DNA from 2 places in the Kribbella sp. CA-293567 genome. Region 2 is predicted to be linked to the other one. Evidence: riboswitches for the same ligand, from Rfam matches in the RefSeq annotation. Region 2 holds a riboswitch; the other holds the start of a gene.
The links. Region 2 has a riboswitch for ZMP and ZTP ahead of OX958_RS17735 (glycine hydroxymethyltransferase). Riboswitches for the same ligand answer to the same signal wherever they lie in the genome.
Positions count from the first base shown of each region.

Region 1 (6,496 bases), 1.3 Mb from region 2:
GTCGACACTGACCGCGATGGTCATCCGGGACACCTCGGGGTGCTCGGTCGGGCCGACGGCCAGCGAGTCGATGTTGAACCCGCGGCGCGAGATGAGCGCGGCGACGCGAGCCAGCACACCGTGCTTGTTCTCCACCAGGATCGACAGCGTGTGTTTGGACATCTACAGGTCCTCCCCGTCCCACTTGGGCGCCATGTCGCGGGCGATCTGGATATCGTCGTTACTGGTGCCGGCGGCAACCATCGGCCAGACCATCGCGTCGCGGTGCACGACGAAGTCGACCACGACCGGCTGGTCGGTGACCGACATCGCCTTGTCGATGGTGGCGTCGACCGACTCCCGGTCCGAGCAGCGCAGCCCGACGCCGCCCATCGCCTCGGCCAGCTTGGCGAAGTCCGGGATCCGGGCCGAGTGCAGGTCGGTGTTGGAGTAACGCTTGTCGTAGAAGAGCGTCTGCCACTGCCGGACCATGCCCAGCGACTGGTTGTTGATCACCGCGACCTTGATCGGGATGCCCTCCAGCGCGCAGGTGACGAGCTCCTGGTTGGTCATCTGGAAGCAGCCGTCGCCGTCGATCGCCCAGACGGTCTTGTCGGGCCGCGCGACCTTGGCGCCCATCGCCGCGGGCACGGAGTACCCCATCGTGCCGAGGCCGCCGGAGTTCAGCCAGTGCATCGGCTTCTCGAACGGCAGGTAGTGCGCGGCCCACATCTGGTGCTGGCCGACGCCGCTGGTGTAGATGGCGTCCGGGCCGGCGATCTGGCCGATCCGCTCGATCACGTACTGCGGGGAGAGGCTGCCGTCCTCCGGCTCGTCGTACCCGACCGGGTACTTCGCCTTGACCGAGTCGAGCAGGCCACGCCAGGACGAGTAGTCCGGGCTCTTGCCGTTACTGCCTGTCTCGGAGTTCAGCGCCGCGATCAGATCGACGATGACCTCCTTGCAGTCACCGACGATCGGGACGTCGGCGTGCCGGTTCTTGCCGATCTCCGCCGGGTCGATGTCGGCGTGGATGACCTTGGCCTCGGGGGCGAACGAGCTCAGCTTGCCGGTCACCCGGTCGTCGAAGCGCGCGCCCAGGCAGATCAGCAGGTCGGAGCGCTGCAGCGCGCCGACGGCCGAGACCGAGCCGTGCATGCCCGGCATACCGAAGTGCAGCTCGTGGGTGTCGGGCAGCGCGCCCCGCGCCATCAGCGTGGTGACGACCGGGATGCCCCACCGCTCGGCGAGTTCCTTCAGCTCGGCGTGCGCCTTCGCGCGGATCACGCCGCCACCGACGTACAGGACCGGCTTCTCGGCGGCGGCGATCAGCCGGGCCGCCTCGCGCACCTGCTTGGGGTGCGGGCGGGTGACCGGGCGATAGCCGGGCAGGGACAGCTCGGTCGGCCAGCGGAAGTCGACCGTGGCCTGCATCGCGTCCTTGGTCACGTCGACCAGCACCGGCCCGGGGCGACCGGTGGAGGCGATGTGGAAGGCCTCGGCGATCGTACTGGCGATGTCGTTGGGGTCGTTGACCAGGAAGTTGTGCTTGGTGATCGGCATCGTGATGCCGCGGATGTCCGCCTCCTGGAAGGCGTCCGTGCCGATCGACGCGCTGGCGACCTGGCCGGTGATCGCGACCAGCGGCACCGAGTCCATGTACGCGTCGGCGATCGGCGTCACCAGGTTCGTCGCGCCCGGGCCGGAGGTCGCCATGCAGACCCCGGTCTTGCCGGTCGCCGAGGCGTAGCCCTGGGCGGCGTGGCCGGCGCCCTGCTCGTGACGTACCAGGATGTGGCGGATCTGGGTGGAGTCGAGCATCGGGTCGTACGCCGGGAGGATCGCGCCGCCCGGGATGCCGAAGACGGTGTCCACTCCGGCATGTTCCAGTGCGCGGATCAGAGCCTGTGCCCCGGTCAGCTGCTCACTCATGGTGCCTTCCCTTGGTCGTCACTGCTTCGTCACTGCTGCACGAAAGACTGCTGCTGTACAAAGAAAAAGCCCCCTGAGCCGGGTGGGCTGAGGGGGCGCGCTCGACTCTGAGGTCGCGTCAGTCGGCGCGCCGCACAAGTACGAGAAGAATCGATCGCATGCAGTCACCATCGCCGACTCCCCTTGATCCGGTCAAGCTCACCACCGGACCGTCCCACCATCCGAGACGCCCGTCTTACGTTTCAGCAGTCTAATCCTCCGCGCCACCCCCTCGCTCGGAGGGCTACCCCCGCGATCGGCGACTTACCCCCGGTTGGAACAGGGGGAGAGTCGCCGGTCGTGAGGGGAGGTTGGCTAGGTGCAGACGGCGCCTTCGGAGGCGGAGGTGACCAGGCGGCGGTATTTGCCGAGGACGCCCTTGGTGATCGCGGGCTCCTTCGGCGTCCACCCCTGGCTGCGCCGTACGAGTTCCTCGGGCTCCACGTGGAGGTCGAGAGTGCGGTTCCGGACGTCCAGAGTGATCCGGTCGCCGTCCTTGACGAAGGCGATCGGGCCGCCGTCCACGGCCTCGGGGGCGACGTGACCGACGCAGAGTCCGGTCGTACCGCCGGAGAACCGGCCGTCGGTCAGCAGCAGCACGTCCTTGCCGAGCCCCGCGCCCTTGATCGCGCCGGTGACGGCCAGCATCTCGCGCATTCCCGGACCGCCCTTCGGGCCCTCGTAGCGGATCACCACGACGTCGCCGGCCTGCAGCGAACCGTCCGCGACGGCGTCCATCGCGCCGCGCTCGCCGTCGAAGACGCGCGCCGTCCCCTCGAAGACGTCTTCGTCGAAACCGGCGCTCTTCACCACGGCACCGTCCGGGGCGAGGCTGCCCTTGAGGATGGTGATACCGCCGGTGCCGTGGATCGGCCGGTCCAGTGCGCGGATGATCGTGCCGTCGACGTCCGGCGGGGCGATGTCGGCCAGGTTCTCGGCCATCGTCTTGCCGGTGACCGTCAGGCAGTCGCCGTGCAGCAGGCCCGCGTCGAGCAGCGCGCGCATCACGACCGGGATGCCGCCGACGCGGTCGACGTCGGTCATCACGTAGCGCCCGAACGGCTTGAGGTCACCCAGGTGCGGAACCTTGTCGCCGACCCGGTTGAAGTCGTCGAGGGTGAGATCGACCTCGGCCTCACGGGCGATCGCGAGCAGGTGCAGTACGGCGTTGGTGGAACCGCCCAGCGCCATCACGACCGCGATCGCGTTCTCGAACGCCTCCTTGGTGAGGATCTGTCGCGCGGTGATCCCCTTGCTGAGCAGGTTGACCACCGCCTCGCCGGACCTGCGCGCGAAGCCGTCCCGGCGCCGGTCGACCGCGGGCGGCGCGGCTGAACCAGGCAGCGACATCCCGAGCGCTTCGGCTGCGGACGCCATCGTGTTCGCGGTGTACATCCCACCGCAGGCGCCCTCGCCCGGGCAGATCGCCCGCTCGACGGCGTCGACCTCCTCGCGGGTGATCAGACCACGAGCGCAGGCCCCGACCGCCTCGAAGGCGTCGATGATGGTGACGTCCTTGTCCCCGAGCTTGCCGGGCATGATCGAACCGGCGTACAGGAAGACACTGGCCAGGTCGAGGCGAGCGGCGGCCATCAGCATGCCGGGCAGCGACTTGTCACAGCCGGCCAGCAGCACCGAGCCGTCCAGCCGCTCGGCCTCCATCACCGTCTCGACCGAGTCGGCGATGATCTCGCGGCTCACCAGCGAGTAGTGCATGCCGACGTGGCCCATCGAGATGCCGTCGGAGACGCTGATCGTGCCGAACTCCAGCGGATAGCCCTTGGCCGCGTGGACGCCGTCCTTGACCGCCTTCGCGAGCCGGTCCAGCGACAGGTTGCACGGGGTGATCTCGTTCCAGCTCGACGCCACCCCAATCTGCGGTTTGACCCAGTCGTCGTCCCCCATCCCGACCGCACGCAGCATCCCCCGCGAGGCGGTCGCCTCCAGCCCATCGGTGACCGTCCGGCTCCGCGGCTTGATATCAGGCGTGTTCGACATACCGCTCACTGTAGGAGCGCCGGCCGGACAAGACTGCCGACCCCCTGTCCAGTACTACGCGGCCGGCCGTGCGGTCGGGGTCGCGGTTGGGGGTTGCGGCCGGTCACCTGTACTGCGTGTCAGCACATCCCGCCGGCGCATCCGGAGGCGCTAGGGTCCGGGTCTGCGGTCGTGACTGGCGAAGGTGGAGCACCACCGGGAAGCGACCGTTGCGGCAAGTAAAGGCGTCGTCCGCCTGGGCGCCTCCGATTCGTCCTCGGAGGCTCGCGATGCACCTGCGCTACGGAATCAACCCGCACCAGCCCGCCACTGTGTCGGCCCTGGGGCCGTCTCCCTTCACGGTGCTGCACGGCTCGCCGTCGTACATCAACGTGCTGGACGCCGCGAACGCGTGGCAACTCGTCCGCGAGGCGCGTCACGCGTTCGGCGTACCGGCGGCGACTTCCTTCAAACACGTCTCGCCCGCGGGCGCCGCCTTGGCCGGACCGCTCGACGAGACCATCCGTACGACGTACGCCGTCGGCACCACCTCGCCCGTCACCAGCGCCTACCTCCGAGCACGCGACGCTGACCCGAAGTCGTCGTACGGGGACTTCGTCGCCGTCTCCCACCCGGTCGATCGCGACCTGGCCGACGTGTTGAGGCGGCTGACCTGCGACGGCATCATCGCGCCCGGGTACGACGCGGGCGTGGTCGGCACGCTCTCGGCGAAGAAGCGCGGGACGTTCCTGATCCTCGAAGCCGACCCTGCTTTCGAGCCGCCGCTCGAAGAGGTCCGGGAGCTCTACGGCCTTCGGCTCACTCAGCATCGCGACGCCGAGCCGCTGACTCGCTCTCTGCTGGTCCCCGACCTCCCGGATCAGGCCGCGCGGGACCTTCTGCTCGGGCTGATCGTGCTCCGCTACACCCAGTCCAACTCGATCGCCTTGCTGAAGGACGGGATGGCGATCGGCATCGGAGCGGGACAGCAGTCCCGGATCGACTGCACTCGCCTGGCAGGGCAGAAGGCCGACACCTGGTGGCTCCGCCGCGCGATCACGGTCCGCTCCGACCTGCCGCTGTCTGCTCGCATCGCTCACCAACTGGCCGAGGTGGACCGCCTTTCCGCTGTCGATCGCGCCGCATGGCTGGACCGGCTGACCGAGGTCGCGATGACCTCGGACGGCGCGATCCCCTTTGCCGACAACATCGACGAGGCGCACCGCCACGGCGTACGCCACCTGGCCGAACCAGGCGGCTCGATCCGCTCGGCCGAGGTCACCACGGCCTGCGCCGCGGTCGGCATGACCTTGTCCCGCACGGGTATTCGCCTGTTCCACCACTAGGCCCGAGCATCAGCCGCCCGCCACGCTCGGCAGGATCAGCAGCTCGTCCCCGTCGGACAGCGGTGTGTCGAGCGCGTTCAGATCGCGAACGTTGTCGTTCCCGAGGAAGACGTTCACATGCCGGCGGAGCGCGCCCTGGTCGTCGGTCAGCCGCCGGCGCAGCGCTGGATGCTCGACCTCCAGCGCGGCGAAAACCTTGCCCACGGTGGGCTCGCCCGCCACCTCGACCTGCACCCGCTCCGCTCCCCCGGCGAATGGTCTGAGCACCGTCGGGAGTTTCACTGCCACGGACATCAGCCGAGCACCGCCGCGCGCACGGTCAGGACGTCGGGAAGATGGCGGGCGACCTCGACCCAACTGTCGCCCCCGTCGGCGCTCGCGTAGACGCAACCGTCCCGAGTACCGACGTAGACGCCCGCCTGATCCGCTTGGTCCACGCACAGCGCGTCTCGCAGTACGGGCGCGTACGACGGAACCTCGGGCAGCCCGTTCGTGAGGGCCTCCCAGGTCGAGCCCGCGTCGCGGGAACGGTAGACGCGGCACTTCGCGTCGGTGGGAATCCGGTTGCCGTCGGCAACCAGTGGGAAGACGTAGACGGTCTCCGGCTCGTGCGGATGCACCACGATCGGGAAGCCGAAGTCCGAGGGCAGGCCGTCCGCGATCGACTTCCAGATCGCGCCGCCGTCGTCGGAGCGGTAGACGCCGTGGTGGTTCTGCGCGAACAACCGTTCCGGTACGGCGGGGTGCCCCGCCAGCTTGTGGACACACTGACCGAACTCGGGATCCGGATCGGGCATGAAGTACGCCTTGATGCCGTGATTCGCCGGCTTCCACGAATCGCCGCCGTCGGTGGTCTGGTAGACCCCGCCGGTCGACATCGCGACGCTCATCCGTTGGGAGTCGGTGGGGTGCGGCAGCACGGTGTGGATCGCCTGACCGCCGAAGCCCGCGCCCCAGTCTTTGCGATGCGGGTGGTCCCACAGGGCGCTGACCAACTCGAAGCGGACCCCGCCGTCGGTCGACTTCCACAGTGAGGACGGTTGCGCACCGGCGTACACGACGCCGGGCTGGTTCTCGGGCGCAGGCTGAATCTGCCAGACCCGCTCCATCGATGCGTCGGCGCCGGCGGGGAAGCCGATCGAGCCCTCCGGTGGCTCGTCCCAGGTCTGACCGAGATCGTCTGAGTGGAAGACGGCCGGACCCCAATGCTCACTGGTGCCGCC
Region 1 is NZ_CP114065.1:2,554,057-2,560,552, reverse strand. Features, by position in the region: gene ilvN (acetolactate synthase small subunit) at 1-162, opposite strand, end outside; gene OX958_RS12290 (acetolactate synthase large subunit) at 163-1,911, opposite strand; gene ilvD (dihydroxy-acid dehydratase) at 2,266-3,948, opposite strand; ZMP/ZTP riboswitch at 4,110-4,196, shown strand; gene OX958_RS12280 (5-aminoimidazole-4-carboxamide ribonucleotide transformylase) at 4,218-5,273, shown strand; gene OX958_RS12275 (ubiquitin-like small modifier protein 1) at 5,283-5,567, opposite strand; gene OX958_RS12270 (WD40/YVTN/BNR-like repeat-containing protein) at 5,567-6,496, opposite strand, start outside.
Region 1: another riboswitch for ZMP and ZTP. It lies ahead of OX958_RS12280 (5-aminoimidazole-4-carboxamide ribonucleotide transformylase); the one in region 2 lies ahead of OX958_RS17735 (glycine hydroxymethyltransferase).

Region 2 (6,496 bases):
GCCCGATCCCCCGCAGCCCTGGCGTGTCGATGACGACTCCCCCGCCGGGCAGCACGATCAACTCCCGGCGTACCGACGTGTGCCGGCCTTTGCCGTCCTCCCGGATCGCCTGAACGTCCAGGAGCTGCACGCCGGCCAGCGCGTTCACCAAGGACGACTTGCCGGCTCCGCTCGTACCGAGGAGAGCCATGGTCGCATCGCCGTCCAGCAGCGCCCTGACGTCCTCCAGCCCCTCCCCTGTCGTCGCGCTGCAGACCAGTACGTCCGCACCGGGGGCGGCAGTCGCCACGTCCTCGGCGACTGTGTCCGCGTCGATCACCAGGTCGGCCTTGGTCAGTACGACGACCGGCCGGGCGCCGCTCTCCCAAGCGAGGGCGAGGAAGCGCTCTATCCGGCCGATGTTGGGCTCGGGGTGCAGACCGACCACGACGGCGACCACGTCGATGTTGGACGCCAGAACTTGGCCGCGCGAACTACCGCCGACTTCGGCCCGCACGATCGCAGTACTGCGTGGGGCGACCGCCTCGATGGTGACTCGGTCGTCGGGCCACTGCCGCAGGGCGACCCAGTCGCCGGTGCACGGTGTCGCCTGAGGGTCGGTGGCGATGGCGGCCAGTACTGCGCCGGACCAGCTGGCGCGGACCGGGCCGTCTTCGGTCAGGACGGTCGAGAGTCCCTTGTCGACGCGGGCAACTCGGCCCGGTACGAGCTCGTCGGAGAGGGTTGCGAGGTAGTCGGCCGTTGGGGTGTCGAGGCCCAGGGCCCGGAGTTCTGCTGACATCGTGCGACGAACCTTTCGGGAGGTCCGGCCGCGAGTTCAGCTCAGCGGACGGACGAAGCGGGAGAGCAGCGGCCCGAGGGCCTGATCAGAGGTCATGCGGGGTCATCTCCCTTCCTTGGTTTGGTCGCTGTCGCGATGGGTTCAGCGTAGGTCGTCGGGGTCGGGCGGCGCACCGGGTTTTCCTACCGGGGTTGGTGTCCGTCGCTCTTCGCCGGGTGAGGCGGATGGTTCCGCTGGTGCTGGTGCCGGGGTGGCCGGCGTGGTGGTGGCTGGGGTTGCGGGTGCACCGCCAACGGAATTGGCCGGCCCCGATGCGGGTGCGGCGGCGCGGTCGCTGGACGTCGTGGTCTTCGGCGGGGTGACGGCCGGTGAGGTCTCGACTCGTGGGGACTGGGGCGACGTGCTGGCCGGTGGGGGCTTCGGTGAGGTGTCGACCGGTGGTGGGTCGGTGGGTGTTGCGGGGGTGTCAGGCTGCTGTGGTTTGGGCTGGCCGAGGGCTTCGATCGCCTTGGCCATCTTCACCTCGGGGCGTTCATCGTCCGGCGCCTGGTCTTCTTCGTGGTGGGCCTTCGAGTCCGCCTTCATCACCGGCTCGGAGAGGTCCGCCGCGTCTTTGCGCGCCTTGTGCGGCCACATTCGGTCGACCACCGCGTTCAGCGCGGCCCCGATCAGTACTGCGATCGCCGTCAGGTACAGCCACAGCAACACCGCGATCGGTGCCGCCAGCGGTCCGTAGATCGACGTTCCGCCGACGGTGGTCTGCAGCGTCCAGCGCAGCAGGAAGCTTCCGAGGATCCACAGCGACAGCGCCAGGAACGAGCCCGGCAGGTCCGACACCCACGGGGTCCGGACCGGCACCGACAGGTGGTAGAGCGTGTTCAGGAAGCCGGCCGAGAGGATCGTGACCACGGGCCAGTACAGCTGATTCAGGAAGTCCACCCGAGCCGGCAGCAGTGCGTCGACCGCGCTCGGTCCAGCCAGCACCAGCGGCAGCACGATCACGCCGATGATCAGCGCGACGCAGTACAGGGTGAACGACAGCGCCCGGGTCTTGACGATGCCGCGGCGGCCGCCCATCCCGTACATGATCGTGATGGTGTCGACGAAGACGTTGAGGGCGCGGCTGCCCGACCACAGGGCCAGCAGGAAACCGATCGAGATCACGTCGAACCGGCCACCGCTGCCGAGAACGTCGTCCAGCGTCGGCACGATCACCTGCTGCACCGAGTCGGCGGTCAGTGCCCGCTCGGCCAGCTGGATGATCTGGATCTTGACGTCCTCGATCGTCTCCAGGTTGAACTGGTTCGCGATGAAACCGATGCTGCCGGCCAGCCCGAAGATCAGCGGCGGCAGCGACAGGATCGCGAAGAACGCCGCCTCCGCGGCCAGACCCGTGACCCGGTAGCGCAGACAGGTGCCGACCGTCTGGGTCAGCAGCCGCCACGTCGTACCGGGAAGTCGTCGGGCCCATACGAATGAGACGGAGGTCTCGGACCCAGAGCGTGCCATACCGCTTACCGTACTGACATGGCGGACCCAAACGCTGCAACGAATCAGGCTCCCCCACTGCAAGGGGTGAACTTCTTCACGCGGGACACCGCACTTGGTGACTCTCTGCGTCCGTTCGCTGACCTGAACGACCATCCCGGCCTGACTGCCATCGGTGAACTGGCCGGCAGCCAGGAAGCGCTCTCTCAGGCCCTGCCTGCCAACCAGAACTCCCCCGTACTGCGGACGCACGACCGCTACGGTCACCGGATCGACGAGGTCGAGTTCCATCCGTCGTGGCACTGGCTGGATGGAGAAGGCCGTCGGATTCGGCCTTCAGGCAGCGCCTTGGACCAGTGACCAACAGTCACCACACCTCACCCGCGCGGCCGGCTTCTACCTCTGGTCTCAGGTCGAGCCGGGCCACGGCTGCCCGATCTCCATGACGTACGCCGCCGTCCCGGCACTCCGCGCGGACCCGAAACTCGCAGATGAGTGGATCCCGCGACTCGCCGCCACGCAGTACGACGCCCGCCGGCTGCCAGCTGCTGAGAAGGCGGGAGCCCTGGCCGGGATGGGAATGACCGAGAAGCAGGGCGGTTCCGACGTCCGGGCCAATCTCACCACCGCCACCCCGACCGGGTCTGACGGCGAGTACCTGCTCAACGGGCACAAGTGGTTCTGCTCCGCGCCACAGGTCGACGTCTTCCTCGTCCTGGCCCAGGCTGCGGACGGCCTGACCTGTTTCGTCGTTCCCCGGGTCCTTGCCGACGGCAAGCGCAACGCGTTTGCCCTGCAGCGGTTGAAGGACAAGCTCGGCAACCGGTCGAACGCGTCCAGCGAGGTCGAGTTCGACGGCACGATCGGCTATCGGCTCGGCGACGAGGGGGCCGGCGTCCGGACGATCATCGAAATGGTCGCCGCAACTCGGCTCGACTGCGTGCTCGGGTCGGCCGCGTTGATGCGTCGCGCGCTGGTCGAGGCGACCTGGCACACCGCACACCGCAGCGCGTTCGGCAGCCTGCTGAAGGACAAGCCCGCGATGCGGAACGTACTGGCCGATCTCGCCATCGAGAGCGAGGCAGCAACCGCTCTCTCGATGCGTCTGGCCGCGGCGGTCGACGCCTCGCTGGCCGGGGACCAGCAAGCTGCGGCGTTCCGTCGGATCGCGCTGCCGCTGGCCAAGTTCTGGGTCTGCAAACGGACGTCGTTCACGGTGGCCGAGGCGCTGGAGTGTCTCGGCGGCAACGGGTACGTCGAAGAGAGCGGTCTCCCGCTGTTGTTCCGGGAGTCTCCGCTGAACTCGATCTGGGAAGGCTCCGGCACGGTCAACGCCCTCGACGTACTGCGTGCGCTCCGCCGTCCCGAGTCGCTGGAAGCCTGGCTGCTGGAGGTCGGTGCCGCCCAAGGCGCCGATCATCGCCTGGACGCGGCGGTGACCGACGTACTGGAAGCGCTCTCTGACCTGGAGGGTGCCGAAGCGGGTGCCCGGCGGCTGGCCGCCCGGATGGCCGCGTGCCTGCAGGCATCGCTGCTGGTCCGGCATTCGACGCCCGAGGTGGCCGACGCGTTCGTCGCGTCCCGGCTGGCCGGCGACTGGGGTGGGGTGTTCGGAACGCTGCCGCGCACCACGCCGCACGGTCCGATCCTCGACCGCATCCTCTGACGCCCGCCGCACACGCTAGGGTTACCAAGTCGCGACTGGCGCTGAGGTGGGATCGACCACCGGGGAGCGAAGAGACCGCCGGCACCGTGCGCCTGGGTGCCGCGACCTTGTCACAGGGAAACCCTGTGCGACCTCAGGAGAGAGACGAAGATGACTCAACCCTCCGACGCCGCGACGGCGTCGGCCGCGTACCGCAACGCGCTCGAGGTGATCGGTGCGGTGGAACCCACCATCGCCGGCGCGATCAGGGCCGAACTGGCCGACCAGCGCTCCTCGCTCAAGCTGATCGCGAGTGAGAACTACGCCTCCCCCGCGACCCTGCTGACGATGGGCAACTGGCTCTCGGACAAGTACGCCGAGGGCACCGTCGGGCACCGCTTCTACGCCGGCTGCCAGAACGTCGACACCGTCGAGCAGACCGCCGCCGACCACGCCAAGGCGCTGTTCGGCGCCCCGCACGCCTACGTCCAGCCGCACTCCGGCATCGACGCGAACCTGGTCGCCTTCTGGGCGATCCTGGCGCACCGGATCGAGTCGCCCGCGCTCGCCGAGGTCGGCGCCAAGCACGTCAACGACCTCTCCGACGAGGACTGGGCCAAGCTCCGCAAGGCGCTCGGCGACCAGAAGATGCTCGGCATGTCGCTGGACGCCGGCGGTCACCTGACCCACGGCTTCCGGCCGAACATCTCCGGCAAGATGTTCCACCAGAGCTCCTACGGCACCGACCCCGAGACCGGCCTGCTGGACTACGACAAGGTCGCCGCGACCGCTCGTGAGTTCAAGCCGCTGATCCTGATCGCGGGCTACTCGGCGTACCCGCGCAAGGTGAACTTCGCCAAGATGCGCGAGATCGCCGACGAGGTCGGCGCCACCTTCATGGTCGACATGGCGCACTTCGCCGGACTCGTGGCCGGCAAGGTCTTCACCGGCGACTACGACCCGGTGCCACACGCCCACGTCACCACCACCACCACGCACAAGTCGCTCCGCGGCCCGCGCGGTGGCATGGTGCTGTGCCAGCCGGAGTACGCCGACGCCGTCGACCGCGGCTGCCCGATGGTGCTCGGTGGCCCGCTCAGCCAGGTGATGGCAGCCAAGGCCGTCGCGCTGGCCGAGGCCCGCCGCCCCGAGTTCCAGACCTACGCGCAAAACGTCGCCGACAACGCGGTCACGCTGGCCGAGGGCCTGATGAAGCGCGGCGTCAAGCTGGTCACCGACGGCACCGAGAACCACCTGGTGCTGCTGGACGTCTCGTCGTACGGGATCACCGGCCGGCAGGCCGAGTCGGCGCTGCTCGACGCCGGCATCGTCACCAACCGCAACGCGATCCCGCGCGACCCGAACGGCGCCTGGTACACCTCCGGCGTCCGGATCGGTACGCCGGCGCTCACCACGCGCGGGTTCGGCGGGGACGAGTTCGACAAGGTCGCGGAACTGATGGTTGACGTGCTTTCCAGCGTCACCCCGACCACCACGGCGGCCGGCGCGCCGTCCAAGGCGAAGTACGTGCTCGCCGACGGGGTGGCCGACAAGGTCCGCGCCGCCTCCGCCGAACTGCTCGACAAGCACCCGCTGTACCCGGGTCTCGACCTGAACTGAGCATGACCGAAGCGCCCGCCCTGGCTCCTCTTGGGCGGGCGCTTTCTCTTCCCACGCCGCTCCTCCGTCGCGGCTCCCGCCCACCCCTGGGTCGCGGCTCCTTCGTCGCCGCTCGACTGCAGCTGAGCCCGCTGGGGATTGCCATCGGTGGTTGGTGGTTCCCGTTGGTGGCTGGCGCATTGAGCGCGATGCAGGTGGCCGACGCCCCTGGCGGAGATGCTGGTAGCCGGAGCTTCTCGTCCGGGTGAACCGGTCACCGAGCCGCTGCGGCAACTCCCGTGCCTCGCCGCCTCACTCGCGACTCCTCCGTCGCCGCCCAACTCCAGGTTGACCCGCGGGAATCGTCATCGGCGAGTGGTGCTCGCCGGTTCGCGCTGAAGGGTGGGTATTGGCTCGATGCAGTTGGCGGATTTGACGCCCGCTGGGTACGGCGTGCACCAGCGGCAGGTCGGCGAACTGCAGACCGATTCAAGTCAGCCTTGAAGACACCTACCGCAGTTCAGCGCCCACCCCGCCACCGCTGAGCGGCGGCGAAGGAGCCGCGACCCAGGGGTGGGCGTGGGAAGAAAACTCAGCGAGTCAACGCATAAACAGCAATAGCAGCAAAGTCATCCGCAGGCTCCGACGCCTGCCATGACCGCACATCATCGACGTACCGCGACCCACGCCCCGTGAACTGCTCGAAGGTATCCACCCCATCGGCAGGGCACGGCTTCATGTTGTCCAGGTTGTCCCCCAGGCCGTCGGTGAAGAGGTCCGCGGAGTTGGGGCCGTTCACCACGCCGCCGGTGAGCGGGCGGCCGACGATGTTGGCGATCTGGTGGTGGGGGCAGCGCTCGGTGGCTTCGCCGACGCCGACCATGAAGGAGACGCCCCACGGGTTGGCGCCGAAGTTCCAGTTGAGTTGGCCGGTGCCGAAGCCGTCGTAGCGGCGATCGCCGGTCACGGTGCGGTACAGGCGC
Region 2 is NZ_CP114065.1:3,863,370-3,869,865, reverse strand. Features, by position in the region: gene rsgA (ribosome small subunit-dependent GTPase A) at 1-781, opposite strand, end outside; gene OX958_RS17745 (YhjD/YihY/BrkB family envelope integrity protein) at 923-2,290, opposite strand; partial or broken gene OX958_RS17740 (acyl-CoA dehydrogenase family protein) at 2,309-3,935, shown strand; ZMP/ZTP riboswitch at 3,957-4,040, shown strand; gene OX958_RS17735 (glycine hydroxymethyltransferase) at 4,086-5,534, shown strand; gene OX958_RS17730 (glycoside hydrolase family 9 protein) at 6,106-6,496, opposite strand, start outside.